2 regions of the Sphingobium sp. MK2 genome follow, and region 2 is predicted to be linked to the other one. Evidence: riboswitches for the same ligand, from Rfam matches in the RefSeq annotation. Region 2 holds a riboswitch; the other holds the start of a gene.
What was found. Region 2 has a riboswitch for thiamine pyrophosphate ahead of thiC (phosphomethylpyrimidine synthase ThiC). Riboswitches for the same ligand answer to the same signal wherever they lie in the genome.

Region 1: another riboswitch for thiamine pyrophosphate. It lies ahead of V2I08_RS09390 (TonB-dependent receptor); the one in region 2 lies ahead of thiC (phosphomethylpyrimidine synthase ThiC).

Annotation. Positions count from the first base shown of each region.
Region 1 is NZ_JAZDXA010000016.1:29,388-33,813, forward strand. Features, by position in the region: gene V2I08_RS09390 (TonB-dependent receptor) at 1-2,009, opposite strand, end outside; TPP riboswitch at 2,001-2,128, opposite strand; gene V2I08_RS09395 (hypothetical protein) at 2,501-3,076, shown strand; gene V2I08_RS09400 (porin) at 3,228-4,426, shown strand, end outside.
Region 2 is NZ_JAZDXA010000007.1:143,436-147,861, reverse strand. Features, by position in the region: gene thiC (phosphomethylpyrimidine synthase ThiC) at 1-1,797, opposite strand, end outside; TPP riboswitch at 1,843-1,952, opposite strand; gene V2I08_RS04935 (hypothetical protein) at 1,989-2,270, shown strand; gene V2I08_RS04930 (transglutaminase family protein) at 2,334-4,426, shown strand, end outside.

The sequences.
Region 1 (4,426 bases), on a different contig from region 2:
CAGATGTCGAACGTCCAAGCGCCCTGGGTCACGCCGATCCGCCCGTCGACCGATGTATAGCCCGGCGTATGGAGGATATTGTCGATCTCGAAATCCACCCGCGACACATAGGCAATGCTCAGCCGCGCATCGACCAACGCCGGTCCGGCCGGGCCCTGCCAACCGATCCCGCCATTGACCGTCCAGTCGGGCGCATTGGGCGTCCGCTTGCCGCTCATGTCGACAATAGCCGGTTCGCCCGGTTCCGGCGTCGGATTGGGGGTCAGATAGCGACCCGTGCGGCTATGCGTCCAGGCGATCCCACCATCGACGCGGAACCCAGCACCCAGCGCCACATCGCCCGATGCCTCCAGCCCATGGACATCGACCTGCGGCACCGACAGCACCACCGAATTGCCCAGGAACACCGTATTCTGGAAATTGCTGTAATCGGTGGCGAAGCCCGCGATCGATCCACGCACCCGGCCATCGCTGCTCTGTGCCTTGATGCCGACCTCGACCGACTTGGTCGTCTCGCCGGGGAACACCGCCTGCCACACGTCCGTAGCGCCGGGCAGGGGATTGAACCCGCCCGCCTTGAAACCAACCGCGCCGGTCACGTAAGCGGTCAGGTTCGCATTGGGCCGCCATGCGAGCGAAATCTTGGGCTGCCATTTGTCGAACGTCCGCGCCCGCTGCGCGACCAGCGCGCCGCTTGTCGAGCCGACCGTATCTTCCTTGCGCCGGTCGCGGTCATAGCGCAGCGCCGCGGTCAATTCGATCTGCGGCGCGATATCGTAGCTCGCCTGGGCAAAGATACCGATTTGGTTCGATCGCGTCTCGGCACGCAGCGCCTCGGCACCGAACAGCAAGGGCCCGAAATCGTCGGTCCGGTCGCGCTCCAGCCGCTGGAAAAACAGCCCGACATGCCAACGTAGCGGGCCATCGGTCATCGACGTCAGCCGCAGCTCGCTGGTCCATGCGAGAATATCAACAGGTTGAGAGATGGGCTGGATACCATCTGGAAAGAGCGGAATGCCGCCCAAGGTGATCGGCGTGTCATTGCGGAAATCCAGTTCCTCGACAAAATCCTTATGATATTCGTCATAGCCGCCGGTCCAGCTAAGGCTCAGGGTATCGCCCAGAAGTTGCTCATAAGTCGCTTGAATACCCCAATAATTACGGTCGGAACGTCCTTCGAAATCCCCGAACGGATCAGTCAGCGCTTCGCCTGCCAGCCGCCCGCCATACAAGCCAGTCACATTGCCCGACGAGATATAGGCCGCGCCGCCTTCCTCGTCGGCCCAGCTCGCGCGCAGTTTGAGTGTCGCAGTTTCGCTCAGCGCCACTGTTGCTTTTAACCGTAGGTTGCGGCTGATCTGGCCATCGACTTTCTTATCCAGGAAGCTGTTGCGGATGAACCCCTCGCTGTTGCGGTAGGAACCCGCCAGCCGCACTTGCACACGGTCGGACAGGGGCGCATTGACCACGCCATCGGCAGTCCAGCTAAGCCCGTTGCCAATCCCGACCGCTGCCTCGCCACCCCAATCCGGGCCGGGCTCATTCGTCGCCACGGCAATCGCGCCACCCGATGCCGAGCGCCCGAACAGCGCGCCCTGGGGGCCCTTCAATATCTCGACCCGCGCAACATCATAGGTGCGCAGGGTGAACAGTTCGGAGTCTGCCAGCGCCAGCCCATCGACAATATAGGCAATCGAAGGCGACTGGTTGCGATTGGTCGATACGCCGCGCACGGAAATCAGGTTGGTGCCGGGGTCCTGATCATTGACGATGAAAATGCCCGGTGTCGCGGCAATGAAATCATCGATCGTCGTCATCCTGCGAGCGCTGATGGCGGTGGAATCATAAACGGCAACCGTATCGGGCACGGCAATCGCAATTTCCTCGCGCCCGCGAGCGGTGACGATAATGCGATTATCATAGTCACTATCCGCAGCCCATACGACGTCGCTGAGAGCGATAAGGAGGGTGGTCAGACAGACAGACGATATCATGGCGTAACGATGCATAGTCCCTATTCCTCCGCCGGTATGACCCGGATCAGGTTCGCGGGTTTGCAGACGAAGCGCCCCTTGCGCCCGATCCGCCTCTCAGCCCTGACAGCGCCAGGGCACCCCGTAGGTGAATGTGCGCTCGCGCCTAAGTCGGGAAAGCACCAACGTCAAATGCTTCCGTCATGAAAGGGTAACAGATACCTCATGCGACATCGTTAATTGATAATATACATTATGTTAATAAATGAGTCGAGTGGAGAGCCCGCCAAAATACGAACCTGCAGGCGACACCGGACGGCTGGTCGTTTGTCTGGACGGTCCTGTAGACGATCATCTTGCCGCGCCCACCAATAGATCGATCGTCAAGCACGACCGCAACCCGTAGGTCCCGCAGCAAAGTCTCGCCTCTGACACTTTACCAGAGGGCAAAGTGTCACGCATGACAAAGTGCGACTCGATGGAAATTAGGGATTCACAAGGCAGTCGGGCTGTGCTTGATTCACCTTATGTTTCACGCACCCCTTCCCTCCCGCGCAGCCGGCGGCAGCGATGTGTCGCTGCTGCTCGACCAATTGTCGCATTGCTGTTCGCGTCCCCGCTATGCTTTCATGCTGCTGACATTGATCGCGGACGTGGCGCGACCCGATGGTAGCGCCGGACCACTGGTGCGGGTGGACGACAGCCTGGTGTCGTTGCGCGACTGGTTGTGCGATGCGTTGACGCCCATGGGCCATCGAGACCCCCGGCGGATGGCGCTGGTCGAACGTGTCAGGGACGAATTGCGCAAGGAAGAGCGGCTGACCGGCGACGCGGCGGCGGACGAGGCTTTGGTGCAGGATGAAGTGCGTATGCGTGTCCGCACCTCCGGCAAGACGAACCTCAGCCGCGCGGTGTCGGAACTGGTGAAGGCCGGGTTGCTCAAACGCCATTATCAGGGGTTTCGCGTCGATCATTTGAACCGCGGCGCGCAGCGACAGGCGGTCTATACCCTGACCGGACGCGCCCGCGCGCTGGTCAGCGCGCCGCCCCTGGCACGGCGTCCTGCCACCCGGCCACGGCAGGGCGATCTCTTCGCGTCCTGACCTGTGATCGTGCCGCCAGTTATGTGACAATTCCATGTCGCTACTGTCATAAAAACAGATAAGATCTGTCATCAAAGAGTCATTAAACCGCCATAGCTGGCGCCCTTGTCGAACAAGGGACAAGGCTGTGAAACAATCGAGACATATCGGCATGGGTCTGGCGGTCAGCCTGCTGGCGCTGATGCCCCAAGCCGCGCAGGCGCAAACGGTCGAGCAACTGCAAAGCCAGATCGACGAGCTGAAGGCCCAGGTGCAGGCCCTTACCGCCGCTTTGTCCACCCATCAGCCCGCCCCGGCAACCGCGTCCGCCGCCGCGCCGGTCCCGACCAGCCCTGCCCCCGCTCCCGCTCCCGCGCCACAGATGGCGAGCCTTTCAGCACCCAGCCCCGGCCCTGTCGATGCGCAGCCTGCCGAAAAGCCGAAGAAAGGCTGGTATGATCGCCTGTCGCTGCGCGGCTATACCCAGATGCGCTACAACGCCTTCCTGTCCGGCGACGATAGCGCGCCTGCCGGTGTTTCGCGCCTGCGGTCGGTCCATGACAGCGGCATTTCCGACAATGGCGGCTTTACGCTGCGCCGCGTCCGCCTCGTCCTGCAGGGCGATATTTCCGATCGCGTATCGCTTTATCTGCAACCGGACTTCGCGACCGCCGTCAGCAACCAGAGCGGGGGCGAGCGACGGGAGGGTTTCGGCCAGTTGCGCGACGCCTATGCCGACATCTTCCTCGACAAGGCCAAGAGCATCCGGTTGCGGTTCGGCCAGTCGAAGGTGCCCTATGGCTGGGAGAATATGCAATCCTCGTCCAATCGCCTGACGCTCGATCGCAGCGACGCGATCAACAGCGCCGTGCCGGGCGAACGCGACCTGGGCGTCGTGGCCTATTATACGCCGCCATCGGTTCAGAAAATCTGGGACCGGCTGGCCGATGATGGGCAAAAATTGTTCGGCAATTATGGCGCGTTCGGGCTGGGCGTTTTCAACGGGCAGGGCATTAACAAGACCGAGCAGAATAAAGACTTGATGAAGGTGGCCTTTGCGACCTGGCCGTTCGAACTGGATGGTCTGGGCGACCCCTTTGCGGGCCAGGTGTTCGAAATCGGCGGGTCGGCCATGCTCAACACCATCCAGCCCGAAATCCGCAGCGGCGGCGTCAGCGCCCTGTCCTATGACGATAATCGCGCTGGCATCCACGCCATGCTCTATCCCCAGCCGATCGGCATTCAGGCCGAATGGAATTGGGGCCGCGCGCCGCAATATGATCTGGCCAGCCAGTCGATCCGCGCCAGCAAGTTGAATGGCGGCTATGTCCAGATGATGATGCGCCTGCCGACATCGGACAGCTTCGGCCC
Region 2 (4,426 bases):
CGCTACGCCCCCCTCCCCGTTCCGGGGAGGATTGGCGGCGATAAACGCATCAGCTTCCTGATTCTGCTTCGCCGCGAAATCGCGGACCTCCTGCGTGATCTTCATCGAGCAGAATTTGGGGCCGCACATCGAGCAGAAATGCGCGCTTTTCGCGCCTTCCGCGGGGAGCGTCTGGTCGTGATATTGCTCCGCCGTGTCGGGGTCCAAACTCAGGTTGAACTGGTCCCTCCAACGGAACTCGAACCGCGCGCGGCTGAGCGCATCATCGCGCACCTTCGCCGCCGGATGCCCCTTGGCGAGGTCAGCGGCATGGGCGGCGAGTTTGTAGGTCACCACGCCGACCTTCACGTCATCGCGGTCGGGCAGGCCCAGATGCTCCTTGGGCGTGACATAGCAAAGCATCGCCGTGCCGTACCAGCCGATCATGGCCGCGCCGATGCCTGAGGTGATATGGTCATAGCCCGGCGCGATGTCGGTGGTGAGCGGCCCCAATGTATAGAAAGGCGCTTCGCCGCAGGCTTCGAGCTGCTTTTCCATATTCTGCTTGATCTTGTGCATGGGCACATGGCCCGGCCCCTCGATCATAACCTGCACATCCTGTTCCCAGGCGCGCTTGGTCAGTTCGCCCAGCGTATAAAGTTCGGCAAATTGCGCTTCGTCATTGGCGTCGGCGATCGAACCGGGACGCAGGCCATCGCCCAGCGAATAGGCGATGTCATAGGCCTTCATGATCTCGCTGATTTCGTCGAACCGCTCGTAGAGGAAGCTCTCGCGATGATGGGCGAGGCACCATTTCGCCATGATCGACCCGCCGCGCGACACGATGCCGGTCACGCGCTTGGCGGTCATCGGGATATAGGGGAGGCGCACGCCTGCATGGATGGTGAAATAATCGACGCCCTGTTCGGCCTGTTCGATCAGCGTGTCGCGGAAAATCTCCCAATTCAGATCTTCGGCGACGCCGCCGACCTTTTCGAGCGCTTGATAGATGGGCACGGTGCCGATCGGCACGGGCGAATTGCGGATGATCCATTCGCGCGTGTCGTGGATGTTGCGGCCGGTGGACAGGTCCATCACCGTGTCCGCGCCCCAGCGGATCGACCAGACCAGCTTGTCGACTTCGGCGGCGACGTCGGACGCGACCGCGCTGTTGCCGATATTGGCGTTGATCTTGACCAGGAAATTGCGGCCGATCGCCATCGGTTCGGATTCGGGATGGTTGATGTTGCTGGGGATGATCGCCCGGCCGCGCGCCACTTCGTCGCGCACAAATTCGGGCGTCACATAGTCGGGGATGTCCGCGCCCCAATCCTGCCCGTCGCGGACATATTCGGAAAGGCGCGCGCGGCCCAGATTTTCGCGCTCCGCGACATATTCCATTTCCGGCGTGATGATGCCGCGTCGGGCATAATGCATCTGGCTGACATTGGCGCCCGCCTTGGCGCGCAGGGGGCGACGGGTGCCGAGCGGGAATTGGGCGACGCCGCCGCTACGATCCGGGCCTTTCAGTCCATTATCTTCCGGCCGCACCTCCCGCGCGGCATATTCCTCCACATCGCCCCGCCCGACGATCCAGTCGTGACGCAGCGTCGGCAGTCCCGCGCGAATGTCGATCTGCGCGGCGGGATCGGTATAGGGGCCGGACGTGTCATAGACGCGCACCGGCGCTTCGCCGCTGCCCGGCTCCAGCGTGATTTCGCGCATCGCGACGTTGAGCGGACCGACATGGATCTTGCGTGATCCCCTGATGGGGCCAGTGGTGACGCCGATTTCGGTGCGGGCGGGAACATCTGCCATAATTGTCTCTCCTTCATGGGCGAAAGAGAGTGACGGCGGGCGGTGTGACGGCGCGCTGACCCTCCCTACGCCGGTGTTAGCCGGATCAGGTTCAACGGGTCGCAGCCACATAGCTGCCTCTCAACCGTCTGCGGACGGTCCCCCGGGGATGCTGGACAGGGTAAGCTGTTCGCGGCATGAGTCCAGCCCCTATGTCCATTCACCCCGCCCCCGATCTGTCGACCAAGGAAGGCCGCAAGGCTTGGCGGCATGAATATCGCATGGTCGCGGTGCGGCCGCGTCGCTGGGGCCTGTGGCTGCTGACCGGCGGATTTCTGCTGTGGCTCGCGCCGTCCGCCTTTGGTCTGCACAGCATCCTGGGCTGGTCGCCCAGCCTGATCGGCATGGCGTTGATGCTGATGGCGACGCCGTTGCTGATCGCGGGGGCGGTGCTGCGGCGGCGTTATCGGCGCGGACGGTTGGGCACCGGCTAGAATCTGCACGGCCCGCGCGATTGGCTGTTGCATTGCAGCAGGGGGTAGCGTTTGATCGCGGCCATGCTCAAAGCCGCACTCCACCACCTCACCGCCTATCGTTACAATCGCCCGATCCGCCTGGGGCCACAGGTCATCCGCCTGCGCCCCGCGCCGCATAGCCGGACCAAAGTCCCCAATTATGCGCTGAAGATCGAACCGGCGAACCATTTTCTGAACTGGCAGCAAGACCCGCACGGCAACTGGCTGGCGCGCGTGGTGTTTCCCGATCCGGTCGACCATTTCCGCATCCAGGTCGATCTGCTCGCGGACCTCGACATCATCAATCCGTTCGATTTCTTCGTGGAGCCTTATGCGGAGACCTACCCCTTCGCCTATGACGATCAGCTAAAGACCGACCTTGCCGCCTATTTCGACATCGAACCGCAGGGGCCGATATTCGACGCGATGGTGGCGCAATATGATGGTTTTCAAAGCCGGACGGTCGATTTCCTGGTGGAGGTGAACCGCCGCCTGCAACAACAGGTCGGCTATGTCATCCGCATGGAAGCGGGCGTCCAGACGCCGGAAGAGACGCTGGAAATCGGCACCGGGTCGTGCCGCGATTCCGCCTGGTTGCTGGTGCAATTGCTACGCCGCCTCGGCTTTGCCGCGCGTTTCGTGTCGGGCTATTCGATCCAGCTCGTCGCCGATGTCGAGCCGATCGAAGGGCCAAAGGGCGTGACGCAGGATGTCGTCGACCTCCACGCCTGGGCGGAGGCCTATGTGCCGGGCGCAGGCTGGGTGGCGCTGGACGCCACCAGCGGCATGTTCGCGGGCGAAGGGCATATCCCGCTCTGCGCGACGCCGCATTACAAGTCCGCCGCGCCGATCAGCGGCATGGCCGAACCCGCCGAAGTCGATTTCGAATTTGCAATGAACGTCAGCCGCATTGCCGAAGCGGTGCGGATCACCAAGCCCTTTACCGACAGCCGCTGGGACGCGGTGATGGCGCTGGGCGCACAAGTCGATGCCGATTTGAAGCGCCAAGATGTGCGCCTGACCACCGGGGGCGAGCCGACCTTCGTGGCGGTCGACGGCGGCGATGCGGGCGAATGGAATGGCGATGCGGTGGGGCCGACCAAGGCGGCCTATGCCGACCGGCTGATCCGCAAGCTGCGTGCGACCTTTGCGCCGGGCGGTCTGCTGCATCATGGGCAGGGCAAATGGTATCCGGGCGAAAGCCTGCCGCGCTGGGCCTATGCGGTCTATTGGCGCAAGGATGGCACGCCGATCTGGCGTGACGAAAGTCTGATCGCGCCCGACGATGCGCCCGATGGCGCGCGCATGGTGACGGCTGAAGATGCCCGCGCGTTCCTGAGCCATATGGCCGGGAATATGGGCTTTACCGACGAATATACCCATGCGGTCTATGAAGATCCGGCGGTCTGGGCGGTCAAGGAAGCCGACCTGCCGATCAACGCCAGCCCCGATGATCCCAAGATCAGCGATCCCGAAGCGCGCGCGCGGATGGTCAAAACGTTCGAGCGCGGCCTCGACCAGCCGGTCGGCTATGTGCTGCCGGTGCAGCGCTGGCAAAGCCAGGTGGCAAAGCCCCGCTGGCAGAGCGAAATCTGGCAGTTGCGGCGCGGCAAGCTGTTCGCGGTGCCGGGCGATTCGGCGCTGGGCTATCGCCTGCCGCTGGGGTCGCTGCCCTATGTGCCGCCCTCCGACTATCCCTATATCCACCCCCGCGACACCAGCGAGCCGCGCGAACCGCTGCCCGACTTCCGCACCCAGATCGTAGAGCAGGCGAGCGTCGAGGAAGTGCGCGCGCAACAGTCGCAGCGGGTGGCCGGTCCCGAAGGCGGCATGGCGGCGCAGGAACGGGTCGAGCAGGTCATCATCGAAGGCGCGGTGCGGACCGCCGTGACGGTCGAACCGCGCGGCCATTATCTCTCGGTCTTCCTGCCCCCGGTGCAGGCGCTGGAAGATTATCTGGAGCTGATCGCCGAGGTCGAGGCGGCGGCCGAGGCGCTGCGCATCCCGGTGCGGATCGAGGGCTATTCGCCGCCGCCAGACCCGCGCATCGACGTGCTGAAGGCCACGCCCGACCCCGGCGTGATCGAAGTGAATGTCCAGCCCGCCGCCAGTTGGGACGAGACGGTTCACATCAC